4 regions of the Mangrovibacter sp. MFB070 genome follow, and region 1 is predicted to be linked to each of the others. Evidence: predicted binding sites of a transcription regulator. Region 1 holds the regulator's gene; each other region holds the start of a gene.

Region 1 (4,217 bases):
TCGCTGGCCGACAATGCAGGAACGGTAGCATCCGGTGAATAAGGCACATTGCGCAGCAGGCTCATGTAACATTCTAACTGCTCAGTCAGTTGCTCACGGGTAAGTGAACGCTGGCGAGAGGCCAGTAAAGCCGTGCAACACAGGTTCATGGCGTTAGCCGCACCAGCATTGTTAATGCGCACCATCAGTGTATGAGCAATTTCGTTCACGCTGGGGGTTAACCACGGCGGGCGTATCGCTTCGATGGGGTCTATCGCATCACGCCACTCCGGGACATGCTGATTCAGCCAGTTGGTCAGTGGAATTGGCTCGCCAAAGTTGACATACCCCTGGCCCAGGTTACGCAGCTTGCTCAGGCCGCGCATCATCTGGATAAGGCTCTCTTTCTCTTTAGTGGCGCCACGCAACTCTTTCGCGTAGGTGCCCACTTCCATGACATGTTCATAACCAATGTAAATCGGCACCAGCGTAATCGGGCGGGTACCGCCGCGCAGCATGGCCTGAATCGTCATAGACAGTGTGCCGGTTTTTGGGTCAAGCAGGCGGCCGGTGCGCGAACGCCCCCCTTCAACAAAATACTCCACCGAATACCCACGGCTGAATAATTCACCCAGGTATTCACGGAACACGGTTGAATAGAGCTTATTGCCTTTAAACGTACGGCGAATAAAGAAAGCACCCAGACGGCGGAAAATCGGCCCGGCGGGCCAGAAGTTCAGGTTAATGCCAGCTGCAATATGCGGCGGCACCAGCCCCTGGTGATACAGCACATAGGACAGCAGCAGGTAATCCATATGGCTGCGGTGGCAGGGAACATACACCAGTTCGTGGCCTTCATGGGCCAACTGGCGAACCCGCTCAGCGTTATGAACGTTAATGCCCTGATATAACCGGTTCCAGGTGAAGCCCAGCACGCGGTCAGTCATGCGGATGGCTTCATAGGAGAAGTTCGCGGCAATTTCTTCCATCAGAGCAACGGCATTTTGCTGTGCTTTTTCATGGGAGATTTTCTTGCTGCGCGCTTCATCTTCTACCGCTTTGGCGATAGCTTTTGAAGACAACAACTTATTGAACAGGTCCTGACGGGCAGGTAAGCGCGGGCCGACAGCCGCCAGACGCAGCCGGGCAAAGTGCATACGTGCAACCCGGGCCAGCTTCTGGGCGATAGTTTTGTCTGTGCCATGCTCTGTCGCCATCCAGCGCAGAGAGACGGGCGGCGAAAAACGCACGAAGCTGTCGCGGCCCAGCCATAGCACGGCAAAGAACTTCTGAATGCCGTTAAGCAGGCGCAGCGGCGGGTTTTCTTCGCCTTTTTCCCGGCCTGGTGAACGGCCAAACATCACTGATACTGGCACCATCTGGACATCCAGATTGGGGTTGCTGCGGTGCAGATCCAGGTAATCATGAAACAGCTTGATGGACTCTTCCTTCGGCGTGTAATAGGTAAATACACGCGGCCCGCCATGAATAAATACATAGCGTGGCAGGCAGGCACCGTCCACTTCAAGGGGTGTCAGCGGGTCTGGCAAATCGTGTGCCAGACATTGCGCCCGTAATGTCAGTAAGTCTGCCTTTGAATTGTAAGGCAGCACATACATAATAGGGCGAGAGGTATCTAAACCCAATTCGGCGCAAGGATCCGCCGGAATAGATTTGCTTTTTACCAGCATACTTAATGGTAAATTCAGCAATTTGTAGTAAATTCGTGGCCAACCGGACATAAACGTTGTAAAGCCTCTGGTTAAAAACGCAAATGCGTCGCAAGAATAACAGAAACCCGCCTGGATTTCTGAGGAAGTTGCCTGCGCGACGCTACAGGCATTGACGCCACTAAGCTAAAAAGGTTCCTTCATGGCAAGTAACACCACTGGACTCACCCGAATCATTAAAGCAGCCGGTTATTCCTGGAAAGGTATTCGTGCGGCATGGCGCAATGAAGCCGCATTTCGCCAGGAAGGAGTTGCTACTGTACTGGCTATCTTTATTGCCTGTTGGCTGGATGTCGGTGCCATTGCCCGCGTGTTGCTTATCGGCTCCGTCACTCTGGTTATGATAATCGAAATTCTCAACAGTGCTATTGAAGCCATTGTTGACCGGGTGGGAACAGATTTTCACGAACTCTCTGGCAGGGCTAAAGATATGGGGTCCGCTGCAGTGTTGTTCGCAATTATACTCGCCCTGTTTACCTGGGGAAGCGTGCTCTGGTCTCATTTTTTCTGAGTTTTTCCTGAAAAAACGCTTGATACCGTGTATTTCAGGCGCTGTCTGGTTACCTCTGGCTACTTTATGGGATAAGTCCCTGGTTTTTTGCTTAATTGTGGTTTCAAAATCACCATTAACTGTATATACTCACAGCATAACTGTATATACACCCAGGGGGCAGAAGGAATGAAAGCACTTACTACCAGACAGCAGGAGGTCTATGATCTCATCCGGGATCACATTAGCCAGACGGGGATGCCTCCAACCCGTGCGGAAATAGCGCAACGTCTGGGTTTTCGTTCGCCCAATGCGGCAGAGGAACACTTGAAAGCGCTGGCCCGCAAAGGGGTTATCGAAATCGTTTCTGGCGCTTCTCGTGGTATTCGTCTGCTCCTGGAAGAATCCAATGACGACGGCCTGCCGCTGGTTGGCCGGGTTGCTGCCGGTGAACCACTGCTGGCTCAGCAGCACATTGAAGGCCACTATCAGGTCGACCCTTCCCTGTTTAAACCACATGCGGATTTCTTACTGCGCGTTAGTGGTATGTCAATGAAAGATATCGGTATTATGGACGGCGATTTACTCGCAGTGCATAAAACGCAGGATGTGCGCAATGGCCAGGTCGTTGTGGCACGCATCGACGACGAAGTAACCGTTAAACGCCTGAAACAGCAAGGGAATACGGTTCAGTTACTCCCTGAAAATAACGAATTCAAACCCATTGTTGTCGATTTACGCGAGCAAAACTTTACCATCGAGGGCCTGGCTGTTGGCGTTATTCGCAACGGCGACTGGCTCTGACCGAATCCTTAATTTGCTATGCTTTTACAGCCGTGATGCAGCCAGCCTGTGTCACGGCTTTTTTGTGGGTGTTCACCCAAACTTTATCCGGGGTAAGTGATGCGATTTTTTTCCCGAACTGACCGGGCATTGTGGCGCCTGGCTATTCCCATGATAGTGTCCAACATCACCGTACCGTTATTGGGCCTGGTTGATACTGCGGTGATTGGGCACCTGGACAGCCCGGATTACCTTGGTGGCGTGGCTATTGGCGCAACAGCAACCAGTTTTCTGTTTATGCTGCTGCTGTTTTTACGGATGAGTACTACCGGGTTAACGGCCCAGGCTTATGGCGCAAGAGACGACGAGGGGTTGTTACGAGCCCTGATGCAGCCGTTATTGCTGGCACTGGTGGCGGGAGTCGCCATTGTGGTGTTTCGTGCGCCATTAATTCACTTCGCACTTACCGTGACGGGCGGCAGTGAAGCGGTATTGTCCCAGGCGCAGGCATTTTTATCGGTTCGCTGGCTGGGTGCCCCTGCTTCACTGGCTAACCTGGTGTTACTGGGCTGGTTGTTGGGTGTGCAGTATGCCCGTGCTCCGGTTATTCTGCTGGTGGTGGGTAATGTGCTGAATATCGCGCTGGATATCTGGCTGGTAATGGGGCTGGGTATGAACGTGAAAGGGGCTGCGCTGGCAACCACTCTCTCTGAGTATGTCACGCTGCTTCTGGGGTTGGTGATGGTCTGGCGGGTTCTGGTGCTGCGGGGCATTCCTCTGGCAGGCCTGAAAACGGCGTGGTTCGGTAATATTCGGCGTTTGATGGCGTTAAACCGTGACATCATGTTGCGTTCTTTACTGGTTCAGGGCTGCTTTGCTTCCATCACGGTGCTCGGCGCCAGGCTGGGCGGCGATATTGTGGCTGTAAATGCATTACTGATGACGTTACTGACCTTTACCGCTTACGCACTTGATGGTTTTGCTTATGCAGTAGAAGCCCATTCCGGCCAGGCTTTTGGGGCCCGCAGCAAAGGGCAGTTGCTGGCGGTATGGGGCGCTGCATGCCGCCAGGCTGGTGTGGTAGCTCTGGGGTTCTCTCTGGTTTATGCCCTTGCCGGGCCACAAATTATTGGCTTACTGACTTCGCTACCAGCATTACACCAGTTGGCAGATAAATACTTGTTCTGGCAGGTGCTGCTGCCGGTTGCCGGGGTGTGGTGTTATTTGTTGGACGG
Region 2 (4,217 bases), on a different contig from region 1:
TGGCCGGTGGCGTAGCCCAGTTGTTTGAGGACATTGGCAATGGTCGGATCCTCTTTTTGGATCCCCTGCGGCGCGCCCGGCATCCCGACTTTACTCAGGCCGGTACGAAATGGCATCTGGCCGGTGATAAAAGCCGAGCGCCCGGCAGTGGAACTTTGCTCCGCATAATAAGAGGTAAACTTCGCACCCTCGGCAGCAATGCTGTCAATGTTCGGGGTTTTATAACCCATCATCCCCTGGTTATAGGTACTGAGGTTCCAGTAGCCAATGTCATCACCAAAGATAACAACAATGTTTGGCTTTGCGGAATTCTGCTCAGGCGCGGTTGGTGAAGTGCTTGCCGGGGCGGCATACACTGTGCTGGCACAACATACGACAGATAACGTGGCAGCCAACAGCGATTTACAAAACGGAATTTTTGTCATTTCTGTGCTCCGATTATCGTGGTCACATCAGGTCCTTGAACGCTTTTCGTCATAACACACAGTTACACCATCTGCTGTTCCTCTTGATTAGAATGTCTGGGTAAAGTTCATGCTGAAAAAATAGAGTGCCGGGTTGTGGTAACTGCCTTTCACTAGTGGCGAAGAAACCGAGGAGGACTGGATATCGGCATATTCGAAAGCCGCGCCAATTTGTTGCGTGCCCGACAATTGGTATTGCGCACCCACACCAAAACGCCAGGTATTGCCAGACGGCATGGTCAGCGATGTATCGCTCTGGGAACGGTAGAAGCTGCTGTCATAAGCAACCCCGGTGTTCAGGTGCCAGTCTGGGGTTGGGCGAAACTGAAGCCCAAGTGCGGTATGCCAGGTATCCCGCAGGCGCGAGTTACCGTCAACCTCATTGCCAGCAACATAGATTTGGCTGTTACTGTAGGCGCTCCAGTCCTGCCAGCCCAAATCCCCCATCACTGACCAGCGAGGGTTGATGTCGTAAACAGCGCTCAGCATGAGTTGCGCAGGCGTGCTCACATCAGCAGCAATGGGCAAGATATAAGACGTATTATTGAGTTGTGCGATACGCACCTGGTTGTCGATATTGAAGTGGTAGTCAGTTTTGCTGGTGTAAGTAAGCCCGACACGGGTTTGCGGTGTCAGGTCGAACAATATTCCAAGCCGGTAATTCAGCGCCCAGTCATGGTCGGTTTGTTTTTTATCTTCACCTGAAACATCCCGTGTTAGCGAGAGAAAACCATAATTAATTCCGATGCCGGCACCCACAGAAACCCTGTCGCTCAGTTTCCAGCCCACAGCAGGGCTCAACGTCATTGCCAACAGGGTGCTTTTTTTCAGTACCGCATCCCCTGCCCAGTTACCGAAATCCAGCCCCAGTCCGTAATTGCCATACAGGCCTAAACCCGCAGAAACCCGGTCATTAATTTGCTGGCGCCAAAATACACTGGAGGCCGGAAACCAGCCAATAGTATTCCCCGGGCTTTTCCCTTGTAAAACCGCGTCATTATCCTGTTGGTAGTTGGTGTCACCATATAAGGTCTGGATACCGCCGGTCAGCATATTGCCAGATAAGCGGGTCAGCCCGGCGGGGTTGGTCACCAGCGTGGAAGCGTCGCCTGCCCGGGCCGCCTGCCCGGCGCCAGCCAGCCCCAAATCTTCCGTTGCCATCTCATACAGATAAAGGCCACTGGCATAAGACGCACCAGTAAACATCAGGCCAAGAAGCACAGCACCTTGTCTGACCATATATTGCCCGTTTATCACATGTATTGGTTAATTACAGGCCGTTACAGCCTGAACGAAACAGCCTGATTTCAGGTACAAACCCGCCATCGCCCTTATTCCCGGGCGCAGAAAGGCGGTGTTGCAAGTATTGCCACACAGTTACGTCGCCTTACGGCAAAAAAGATTTATTAAATAAAATTAAGATTTGGTAATAAGTAATAAATGTAGATAAACCCGCAGCTTTCGCAAGTGTAATTCGGTGGAATTGAACAGTGAGGCGAGAAAGTTTTATTGCTGGCAGAGCTAGTTAGCCATGAAGGAATTGCACTAGGATAAATCTTATAAAAAATAGCAGGCAGGTAACCGCTGAATTGGTGCGCCACACCTGCCCGATATGCTATGCCGTTATTGCTGAAGGCTACACCTGCATGGACATAATATGACCGTGCATTTTTGAAAATCGTCTAACATCGCCCAAGAGCGCGTTACACATCATGATGTTGCAAGACCATTTTCACACCATCACATAAGGGCATCAAAGTTTGTATGTAGCATTTTGCCCCACTGGTGCCCCAGAGAGCACAAAGCTATGGTGACCATGGCCCTGTGCTTTTATGGTGATACTCCATCCTGCCTGTCTGCAATAGCCTTTCCTCTTCTCATGAATGGTTTTTCTATAAGAAGGTATGTTGCAGTGTTCAATGATATTATTGAAAAAATAGTGGCACTCATTGCATAAGTGTAGTTTACGTTAATTTTAATTAATGGTGTGAATATTATCGTATAACAAATACCATGCAATAAATAAATACTAAAACTAATTGCACCTAAAAATCTCATTACTTTTAATTTAAAAAATCCAAAAATTGAATTTCCTGAAGAGATTATCAGAAATAACAGGCCAATAATTACTGTACATAAAACCAGTAAATGAAAGGTGATTATCATGCGTGTCGAAATCAGCATCGCCCGGGAGAAAGCCAAAGCTATGCCAAAAGGCTCTATCGATGCACTGAAAACGGAAATGACGAAGCGCCTTAGCGCCAGGTATGAAGATGTTGAAGTGATTGTTAAGGCTGCCAGCAACGACGGATTATCCGTGCTTCGCTCAGCAGATAAGGAAGGCGATAAGGAGTATGTGCAGGAAGTGCTTCAGGAGACGTGGGAGTCAGCGGATGACTGGTTTACGCGCTGATTAGTCAATATACTCAACAGCGGCTGGTATCCATTCATACTCGCACTATCGAACGATCACCAGCCTGCCGCCGGCCGTTCTTGCATACGACGGTTCGGTGGCACTTTACCGCTTATCCGCAGCGGTAAATCTTCCCATCAGTCATATTCAGTTGTGTTCCCGGTTCTTCATGGGATTGTAGTGGCGCACTAAATTGGGATCCCCTTTTCCGGTCTCACATCAGTGTTGCTGACACTCACAGCAGACCCGCGTACTCCTGAGGTTGCTGGCTTAGAGCCAGGAGCGATATTCGGTACACAAGGCGGACGCCCCCCGTATTATTAGCGCTGTAATGACTTTGAACTGGATAGATTTATTACAAATCCAGTAATCATGTGATAAGGATAGTATCTCTCAGGCTCTGGGCGCAAACATAATGATGCTCATTCCCAATAGGGCTATGGTTGCCCCTAAAAAGTCCCAGATTGTTGGTTTTATTCCGTCTATGACCCAAAGCCATAAAATAGCAACAAAGATGTAAACACCACCATATGCAGCATAGACCCTACCGGAAGCCGTTGGATGTAAGGTAAGCAACCAGGCAAAAATGGCTAAGCTAAATGCCGAGGGGAGTATTAACCAGGCACTTTTACCTTCACGTAACCATAAATAGGGTAGATAGCAGCCGACAATTTCTGTCAACGCGGTTAATAAAAACAGTAGCATTGCCTTCAGTTCAGACATATTTCCTCTATTACTGACATGGCTTTTTGTTTGGTGAATTCGGATTTGCATACCAGGTTGGGTTCCAGAACAGGAGAAAGCAACCCCACTTAATTGTGTTAATATACTAGAATCTGAGTCCTGTATTTCACTCATAGCAACCTTTTAAGGCCGACCGACTCGTCATTCGAGCAGCCTTTCTATCACCAGAGTGTGTTAATCAATGGGGGAATTACCAGATTCCGTTTTCGAGACCGGTCTCATTTCTTTAATTTTCATTCAGTTAGTTAGAAAAATGAGAAAAATGTTTGATTTTCACACAGTGAAAATTCAATAAGTTAGCCTATACAATTCATTTGTTTTCTCATTAAAATCACCAACCAAACCTGCCTACAGCGCTTATAAATCCAATGCAAAATATCAAACGTCATGAAGCAGGAAACTTCTTGTACAACGTTGATATGCCAACATCAAAAATCAGGGCGACCTTTTTTCTTGGCTCACCAGCAGCAATCAATCTACCGGCTTGCGCCCATTGCTCTGGTGACAACTTTGGGCGGCGGCCACCGATCCGCCCTTCTTCTCTTGCAGCTGCTAAGCCGGCCCGGGTACGTTCGATAATAAGCTCACGCTCCATT
Region 3 (4,217 bases), on a different contig from region 1:
TTCCCGAAAATTGCTTTGTATCCGGTCAGTTTAGAACGCAGTGTGAAATTGTCTGTCATCTCTGTTGCCAGAGTTTCGTAAGGGACCATCACAGACGTATAGATAAGCTCGAAGGTGACATAAGTTACCAGGTAGTACCAAAAACCAAAACCTTCAACCCAAAGTAAAGGGTAAAACATCATCAATGGTGCGCCGAGCATTAAGAAAAAGCGGCGGCGTCCAAAGCGTTTACCCAGTTTCGTCCGGGCGAAATTATCGGTCAAATAACCCATTAGTGGGTTGCTGATGGCATCAATAATACTGGCAACAGAGAAGATAAAAGCAGCCTCAATCAGTGTCAGGCCGCAAAAAGTTGTGTAGAAATAGAGCAGCCATGCCCCACTAATTGCCAGCGCGCCACTACCGAGTAAGTTTCCCCCACCGTAGGCCAATTGATGCCGCAAACTGACCTGCCGCTGCCCCGTCATGTTCAGGGGAGACGTTTTACCAGAATTCATTTTGAACCTCTGTTTCATTTTTTTAGATATTACGGTTCTTATAATTTGAATTTGTGTATTGAAATGTGAAGGGTGTCACTAATAGTCATTTTTTACGTAAAGAAGTGATGAATATGAGACGTGTGCTGAGTTTTTTTATTTCAAAGATATAGTAGCGATACGTGTTTTTAGTTTTTAAGGGAATAAAAGATACCGATATTCCACACACTTTTTAGCGAACTGCTTCAAACAAATACCATCGGAAGCCAGCTTTTACATGGATTTCTCCCGCCGGGCTACCGTTCCGGGCTGTATCCCGGTACCATATGCGTTTTTGATGAGGAGAGAAAAATGTCCGGATCCTTTAGCAAGGAAGATGAGCTGGTCTCTGATGTGGTTGCATGCCAGTTAGTGATTAAACAAATACTGGATGTCATTGATGTTATCGCTCCGGTGGAAGTTCGCGAGAAAATGGCAACCCAACTCCGTTCTATTGACTTTGCCGGCCACCCTTCAGCTGATCCGGTTACGTTGCGTGCGGTACAAAAGGCCGTTGCATTGATTGAGCTGAAATTTACCCGCCAAAACGACGCTCACTAACGGCCTTTGGTACAGAGGGTTGGTGGGAAGTAACCAGGCCAACCCCAATATTTCAGCGGGGAAGGCCTGCCAGGATTAAGTGAAGGGCTGCTTTACGCTTTGCGGGCAGGAATTTACTGGCCTGGCATCACGCTGTTGCAGCTTTAGCCAGAATATGGTCAGTTTGCATGAGACACATCCCTGATGCATCGGCTTCGCGTACCATTTCCAGCATTTTTACTAATACGGCACCATCTTTACGCTGGATTTTTTCAATTTGCTGTAAAAATAACAGTGTGGACAAATCATTGATGCTGATTGCTTCATCCTGCAATTGAATCAGGCTTTCAGCACGAAAACGGTAGTCATTCAACATTTTCTCAAACAACACAGCCAGTGAGTTGCAACCAGGCGTCAGGCCATTCTGTAGTGGTTGCACGACCGGGTTTTCTCCCATTTTTTTCAAATGATCGAAAAAACGCATCATCAGTGTTACTGTCCCCTGGGCCTGCGTTCGCAGGAAGTGCGCGGTATCGTGCAGGTTGTGCTCAATGCACCACGCACTTAATTGCAGGTAGAGGTTAGATGAGTAAAACTCTCGGTTCATTTGTACATTCAACTTCGAAACAATATCAGTTACGGCCATAACAATATCCTTATTTTCTGGAAACCTGTGATTTTGTTAATTCACGAAGAAACTGAATAAATGCTGCAAACTTATCACCAGCCTGTATCTATTTTGTACGGCACTGTTTTAAACACCGTGCCATGAACTCCATTGTATTAAACAATACTGTTTGGAACGTAACCGTTCTCAATAGCATTGTTTCCAACATAACTGTGCAATGTTTACCCGCAGTTATTCCTTGTTAACTATTTTTAGCATACAACCAGAATAAAAATAAGGATACTCTTAGTGAAAATTTTTACGCTTACTTACTTTATTGATTCAGTGTACTATTTGCTGGCTAATAAATGAACATAAAAAGACTTTGATGAAGGGATTGCTATCTTATTGATATGTGGTTTACTTTCTTTGCTTTCTGGTCAAAGTATTCCTGAGTATTTAGTCAGGATATTACTTGTTGTTTATTTATTATTAACATGATTTAGCCATTGTAATTAACGAATTCAGTCTGGTTAACATTATTATTCTGTATGAGACCGGAACCGGGTTGTAGTGTTTTTCTTATAAAATGAAACAGAAAGGCTGTTGATAAAAAATATAATGAATCGAAAATGATTAGGAATGTATCAGAGATGCCTGACTGTGACAGTTTTATTAAATATTTTTGAGATGTATCTTTGTACAGATTTCCCACCCGCTGGCGGCCAACTGCCGGTAAACCTCATCTTAGACAAGCAGCAGATTACTCCTGGTGTGAGGCGATCACTTAACAAGGATTTGGTTGCTGGTCATATGGATTTTTCTGCTCATCCTGTTCTGATTCATCATACATATTAGCACTTTTTTATGCCTTTATTTGCTGAATCTATGCACAGATTTACTAAAATTCAGCCGTGTGATTTTGCTCTCCTATGGATTTTTAATTTCCCGCTAAAACTATTTTGCGTTCTCAGTATTTTGGGCATAAAAACCCTGGTTTGCTGTTAACGTTTGAAATAAAGAACATTTTCTGTTCACTACCCTGCACACAAGAAAATAAATGCTGGAGTTTACCATGCACAAATTTACTAAAGCGCTGGCAGCAATTGGCCTTGCTGCTGTTATGTCACAATCCGCTATGGCGGAAAATCTGAAACTGGGTTTTCTGGTTAAACAACCTGAAGAACCCTGGTTCCAGACTGAGTGGCGTTTTGCAGACAAGGCGGGCAAGGATCTTGGCTTTGATGTGATTAAAATTGCTGTGCCTGATGGCGAGAAAACACTGAATGCGATTGACAGCCTGGCAGCAAATGGCGCGAAAGGTTTTGTTATTTGTACCCCGGATCCCAAGCTCGGCTCTGCCATTGTTGCTAAAGCACGCGGCTACGGGATGAAAGTGATTGCTGTGGATGACCAGTTTGTTAATGCCAAAGGTAAACCGATGGACTCTGTACCATTGGTGATGATGGCGGCAACCAAAATTGGTGAGCGTCAGGGGCAAGAACTGTACAAAGAGATGCAAAAACGTGGCTGGGATGTCAGTAAAACTGGGGTGATGGCAATCACTGCTAATGAACTGGATACCGCACGCCGCAGAACCTCAGGTTCAATGGAAGCGCTCAAAGCTGCAGGGTTCCCTGCCAAACAAATCTACCAGGTGCCAACAAAATCCAATGACATCCCGGGAGCCTTTGATGCCGGTAACTCATTGTTGGTACAACACCCGGAAGTTAAACACTGGCTGATTGTCGGGATGAACGACAACACAGTACTGGGTGGTGTGCGTGCAACTGAAGGCCAGGGTTTCAAAGCGAATGATGTAATTGGTATTGGTATCAATGGGGTTGATGCCGTCAACGAACTGTCAAAAGCAGAAGCGACTGGTTTCTACGGCTCCCTGTTACCCAGCCCGGATGTGCATGGTTATAAATCCAGCGAAATGCTTTACAACTGGGTTACCAAAGGTGTTGAACCACCGAAATTTACCGAAGTCACCGATGTTGTGTTGATTACACGCGACAACTTCAAAGAAGAACTGGCTAAAAAAGGCCTGGGCGGCAAGTAATTGTTCCAGGTAGATAACGGGCGTGCTGCACGCCCGTTTACCGGGGAAGGTTTGGAGGCTATATGCAACAACAAACACCGTATCTCTCGTTCCGTGGTATTGGAAAGACATTTCCGGGCGTGAAAGCGCTACAGGATATCAGCTTTGACTGCTACAGCGGCCAGGTGCATGCGCTGATGGGGGAGAACGGCGCAGGGAAATCCACACTATTAAAAATTCTGAGTGGTAATTACGCGCCAACAACCGGCTCTATTACCTTAAAAGGCCAGGAAGTTACATTTGCCAATACGGTCGCAGCGCTGGACGCAGGCGTTGCCATCATATACCAGGAACTCCATTTAGTGCCGGAAATGAGTGTGGCTGAGAACATTTATCTTGGTCAGCTCCCGCACAAAGGCGGCTTTGTAAACCGGTCGCTCCTTAACTACGAGGCACGTTTACAACTGGAACATCTCGGTCTGGATATCGACCCTGAAACGCCGTTGAAATA
Region 4 (4,217 bases), on a different contig from region 1:
AGCGGGTTTACTGGATAAAGATTGCGTTGTCGTTGTCCGTCATCAAGGTCCGAAAGCGAATGGGATGCCAGAATTACATAAACTCATGCCGCCACTTGGTGTATTATTGGACCGTCGTTTCAAAATTGCATTGGTAACGGATGGACGTTTGTCTGGTGCCTCAGGTAAAGTACCTTCTGCAATTCACGTGACACCGGAAGCTTATGATGGTGGGCTTTTGGCTAAAGTCCGTAATGGCGACATGATCCGTGTAAACGGGCAGACTGGCGAGCTAACCTTGCTGGTTGACGACGCGGAACTACAAGAACGTGAACCGTTCCACCCGGACCTCAGCGCTCAGCGCGTGGGGACTGGTCGTGAGTTATTTGGCGCATTGCGCGAAAACTTATCCGGGGCGGAACAGGGCGCAACCTGTATTTCATTCTAACACTCGGCGCATTTGCGCCGTAACGCTGACTAAACGTTGTCGGGAGACATTTTCTGATGAAAAACTGGAAAACAAGTGCGGAACAGATCCTGAAAACAGGTCCTGTCGTGCCGGTTATTGTTGTCAATAAACTTGAGCACGCAGTACCGATGGCAAAAGCACTGGTAGCTGGTGGGGTACGTGTACTGGAAGTTACACTGCGTACTGCCTGTGCTATTGATGCTATCCGTCTGATTGCAAAAGAAGTGCCGGATGCTATCGTTGGGGCTGGTACCGTGCTGAATCCACAACAACTGGCAGAAGTTACTGAAGCTGGCGCTCAGTTTGCTATCAGCCCGGGCCTGACCGACTCCCTGCTGAAAGCAGCAACTGAAGGCACCATTCCACTGATCCCGGGGATCAGCACTGTTTCTGAACTGATGCTGGGTATGGATTACGGTTTGCGTGAATTCAAATTCTTCCCGGCAGAAGCTAACGGCGGCACCAAAGCTTTATCCGCCATTGCTGGCCCGTTCTCTCAGGTGCGTTTCTGCCCAACAGGTGGTATCTCTCCGGCAAACTACCGTGACTACCTGGCACTGAAAAGCGTGCTGTGCATTGGTGGTTCCTGGCTGGTTCCGGCCGATGCGCTGGAAGCTGGCGATTATGACCGCATTACCCGCCTGGCTCGTGAAGCTGTTGAAGGCGCGAAATAATCAGGCCAGTTAACTGCCTGAGTCATATGCAAACGGCACCCGCGGGTGCCGTTTTTGCATATGCTACTGGAGCCTGATGAATTAACCGTTAACTTGTATTTCCCCAGCTGCTGATTTTGCCCGGGCGACTGCATCTTCTGTTGTTTCACCCGTTGCCAGCGCAACGCCCATACGGCGGGTACCGTTAATTTCAGGTTTGCCAAACAGGCGGATTTGTATGCCTGCGCTGAGCGCATTTTCCATACCACCAAAACGTACATCTGTGCTGACCAGGTTCGGCAGAATGACTGCTGAAGCACAAGGGCCGTACTGGCGAATACCGCCAACCGGTAACCCCAGAAAAGCGCGGACATGCAGTGCAAATTCTGACAAATCCTGAGAGATCATGGTGACCATACCGGTGTCATGCGGGCGAGGTGATACCTCACTGAACACAACATCATCACCACAAACAAACAGTTCCACACCAAATAAGCCATAACCACCAAGCGCCAGAACAACTTTTTCTGCAATGGCCTGTGCCCGGCTCAGCGCGAGCTCACTCATTGCCTGTGGTTGCCATGACTCGCGGTAATCTCCATCTTCCTGGCGGTGGCCTACCGGGGCACAGAAATGCACACCATCAGCCGCACTTACCGTCAGAAGTGTAATTTCGAAATCAAACGCAACGACTCCTTCAATAATCACTTTGCCCGCACCGGCGCGGCCGCCTTCCTGTGCATAGCTCCAGGCTTTATCCAGGTAGCTGGCATCACGCACAAAACTTTGCCCCTTTCCTGAAGAACTCATGACCGGTTTAATGATGCACGGGAAACCAATTTCTTCTGCTGCAGAAACAAAGTCTGCTTTCGTATCTGCAAAACGGTATGTGGACGTGGGAAGGGCTAACTCTTCTGCAGCAAGCCGACGGATCCCTTCACGGTTCATTGTCAGGCGTGTTGCTTTGGCACAGGGAACAACTTTTTGCCCCTGGCTTTCCAGCTCAACCAGCATGTCTGTAGCGATCGCCTCAATTTCCGGTACGATGTAATCAGGCTTTTCTTCTGCAACCAGATTTTTCAGTGCCTGTGGGTCGAGCATATTGATTACATGGCTACGGTGAGCAACGTGCATAGCAGGGGCATCGGCATATCTGTCAACGGCGATAACCTCCAGACCCAGCCTCTGACATTCAATCGCCACTTCTTTACCCAGTTCCCCAGCGCCAAGAAGCATTACGCGTGTTGCTGCCGGACGCAGCGCAGTTCCTAAAATAGCCATATCGCAGTACCTGATGTGAAAAAAAACAGCGGCAGTATATACGAAAACGTTTGCGTTGACAGCGGGTTTGCATTGTAACCCTGTTTTCACGTATGCTGGATATAAATACAGTGATTGGAGCAGCATGATGGCAGTCGTAGTTAAATATGTTGTCGTGAGAGACGGTGAGGAAAAAATGTCTTTTGTCAGCAAAAAAGAGGCCGATGCCTATGACAAAATGTTAGATCTGGCGGAATGCCTGACTGACTATCTGGAAAGTTCTCCGGTAGTGATGGAAGGGGGGCTGCGCGAAGAACTTGCCTTATGGCTTGCTGAGCATAAAGATGAACTGAGCGGTATTTTGCGTTCCGGTAAGTTACCAGATGTTACCGAAAATGAGCCTGTTTCCCTTGAAAAGAAAGTGAAAACTGCCTGAATCGACTTGCAGGTTGCCTGTTTTGTACCATGCTTTTCTCACAACTTGAGAAATCACGGAGTGGCATGTGAATAAAACAGGCTTTTTGACAGGGTGTATGGTGGCGTTTGCTCTGATGTCTGTATCCGCTGCGGCTAATGCAGTGACTAAAAGAGTAAGCCTCATCCCCTGTGAGAACATGAAAGCGGAAAATATTGCCGCAACAGTTAAAAATGATTACCTGCAAAACCGGTTACAGCGTTGGTCTGACGACCAGAAAGCGTTGGGGCAAAATGACCCCGTCGCATGGGTTAACGTCAAGGATATGCACCACAATGGCGATACCTGGGTTGTCCCACTGGTTGTTCGGGGGCAAAAGCAAGATTTGCACTACCAGGTAACGGTGGATTGCAAAGCAGGTAATGCAGATTACCAGCGTTAAGCTGAATAACCGGGCGTAGAGGCCCGGTTTTACTCAATATTGCAGCTAAGTTATTGTACGGCTGCCTGTGATTCTGGCTGGTATGCCCTCAGAATGACAGGCAAATTCCTTCCCACGCGCACTCAGCGTGATACCCTGTGCGGCAGTTGTGCCATCTTCAGGAGTTATTATGGCCCGTTCGCCGGTTTTCCCTCCCCGGGCAGCAAAGCGCCCACATCTGTTAACTCAGCATGGCGATGTCAGGAATGATGATTATTTCTGGCTGCGTGATGACTCACGCCAGTCACCCGAGGTACTGGGGTACCTTCGTGCTGAAAATGATTATTGCATGCAAACTATGGCTCCGCTGGAGCAATTTCAGCAGGCCCTTTACGATGAAATGGTTGCCCGGCTGCCCAAAAAAGAAAGCAGTGTGCCCTGGCAGCGCAATGGGTATCGCTACCGCCAGTGTTTCGATGAAAATGCTGAGTATCCGGTTTGGCAACGCCAGCCAGCAGAACTGAATAATGGTGATGAGTGGCAAGTTTTGCTCGATTGCAATAACCGGGCTCAGGGCGGTGCATACTACGACTTAGGTGCACTGAGCATCTCTCCGGATAATCGCCTGATGGCAGTGACGGAAGACCGTGTTTCTCGCCGCCAGTATCAGTTACATGTAAAAGATCTTGCCAATGACATATGGCTGAATGATACCGTCACTGATCTTTCCGGCAGTGTGGTATGGGCGAATGACTCCGCCACGTTTTACTATGTCAAAAAGCATTCAGTGACTTTGTTGCCTTACCAGGTGTGGCGCCACAGGCTGGGTGACGCGGCAGAAAATGACGAACTGGTCTATCAGGAAGAAGATAATCGTTTTTACGTTGGTATTTATAAGTCACGCTCAACTGAGTTTGTGATTATTGCCCTGCACAGCACGTCAACCAGTGAAGCCTGGTTACTGGATGCCAATGATGCATCTGCCGTACCGCAATGTTTTCTTGAGCGTGAAGCACAGCA

The links. Region 1 encodes LexA, which represses DNA repair genes until DNA is damaged. Its sites were predicted from a motif close to TNCTGTATGTACATACAGNA; they were not measured.
Region 2: DT73_RS16930 (DinI-like family protein) is a predicted target of LexA. The motif match lies at 2,592-2,611, and genes of this name have one in related genera.
Region 3: DT73_RS16645 (arabinose ABC transporter substrate-binding protein) is a predicted target of LexA. The motif match lies at 2,541-2,560, and genes of this name have one in related genera.
Region 4: DT73_RS16395 (YebG family protein) is a predicted target of LexA. The motif match lies at 2,476-2,495, and genes of this name have one in related genera.

What each region holds. Positions count from the first base shown of each region.
Region 1 is NZ_JJMI01000003.1:42,540-46,756, forward strand. It holds gene plsB (glycerol-3-phosphate 1-O-acyltransferase PlsB) at 1-1,721, opposite strand, end outside; gene DT73_RS01675 (diacylglycerol kinase) at 1,852-2,220, shown strand; gene lexA (transcriptional repressor LexA) at 2,389-3,003, shown strand; gene dinF (MATE family efflux transporter DinF) at 3,103-4,217, shown strand, end outside.
Region 2 is NZ_JJMI01000034.1:129,487-133,703, forward strand. It holds gene DT73_RS16920 (arylsulfatase) at 1-425, opposite strand, end outside; gene DT73_RS16925 (OmpP1/FadL family transporter) at 513-1,703, opposite strand; gene DT73_RS16930 (DinI-like family protein) at 2,629-2,877, shown strand; gene DT73_RS16935 (YnfA family protein) at 3,271-3,600, opposite strand; gene DT73_RS16940 (recombinase family protein) at 4,007-4,217, opposite strand, start outside.
Region 3 is NZ_JJMI01000034.1:72,480-76,696, reverse strand. It holds gene DT73_RS16660 (MFS transporter) at 1-467, opposite strand, end outside; gene DT73_RS16655 (DUF2766 family protein) at 828-1,076, shown strand; gene DT73_RS16650 (non-heme ferritin-like protein) at 1,204-1,701, opposite strand; gene DT73_RS16645 (arabinose ABC transporter substrate-binding protein) at 2,738-3,727, shown strand; gene araG (L-arabinose ABC transporter ATP-binding protein AraG) at 3,790-4,217, shown strand, end outside.
Region 4 is NZ_JJMI01000034.1:15,628-19,844, reverse strand. It holds gene edd (phosphogluconate dehydratase) at 1-427, shown strand, start outside; gene DT73_RS16405 (bifunctional 4-hydroxy-2-oxoglutarate aldolase/2-dehydro-3-deoxy-phosphogluconate aldolase) at 484-1,122, shown strand; gene purT (formate-dependent phosphoribosylglycinamide formyltransferase) at 1,204-2,382, opposite strand; gene DT73_RS16395 (YebG family protein) at 2,510-2,797, shown strand; gene yebF (protein YebF) at 2,865-3,218, shown strand; gene DT73_RS16385 (S9 family peptidase) at 3,388-4,217, shown strand, end outside.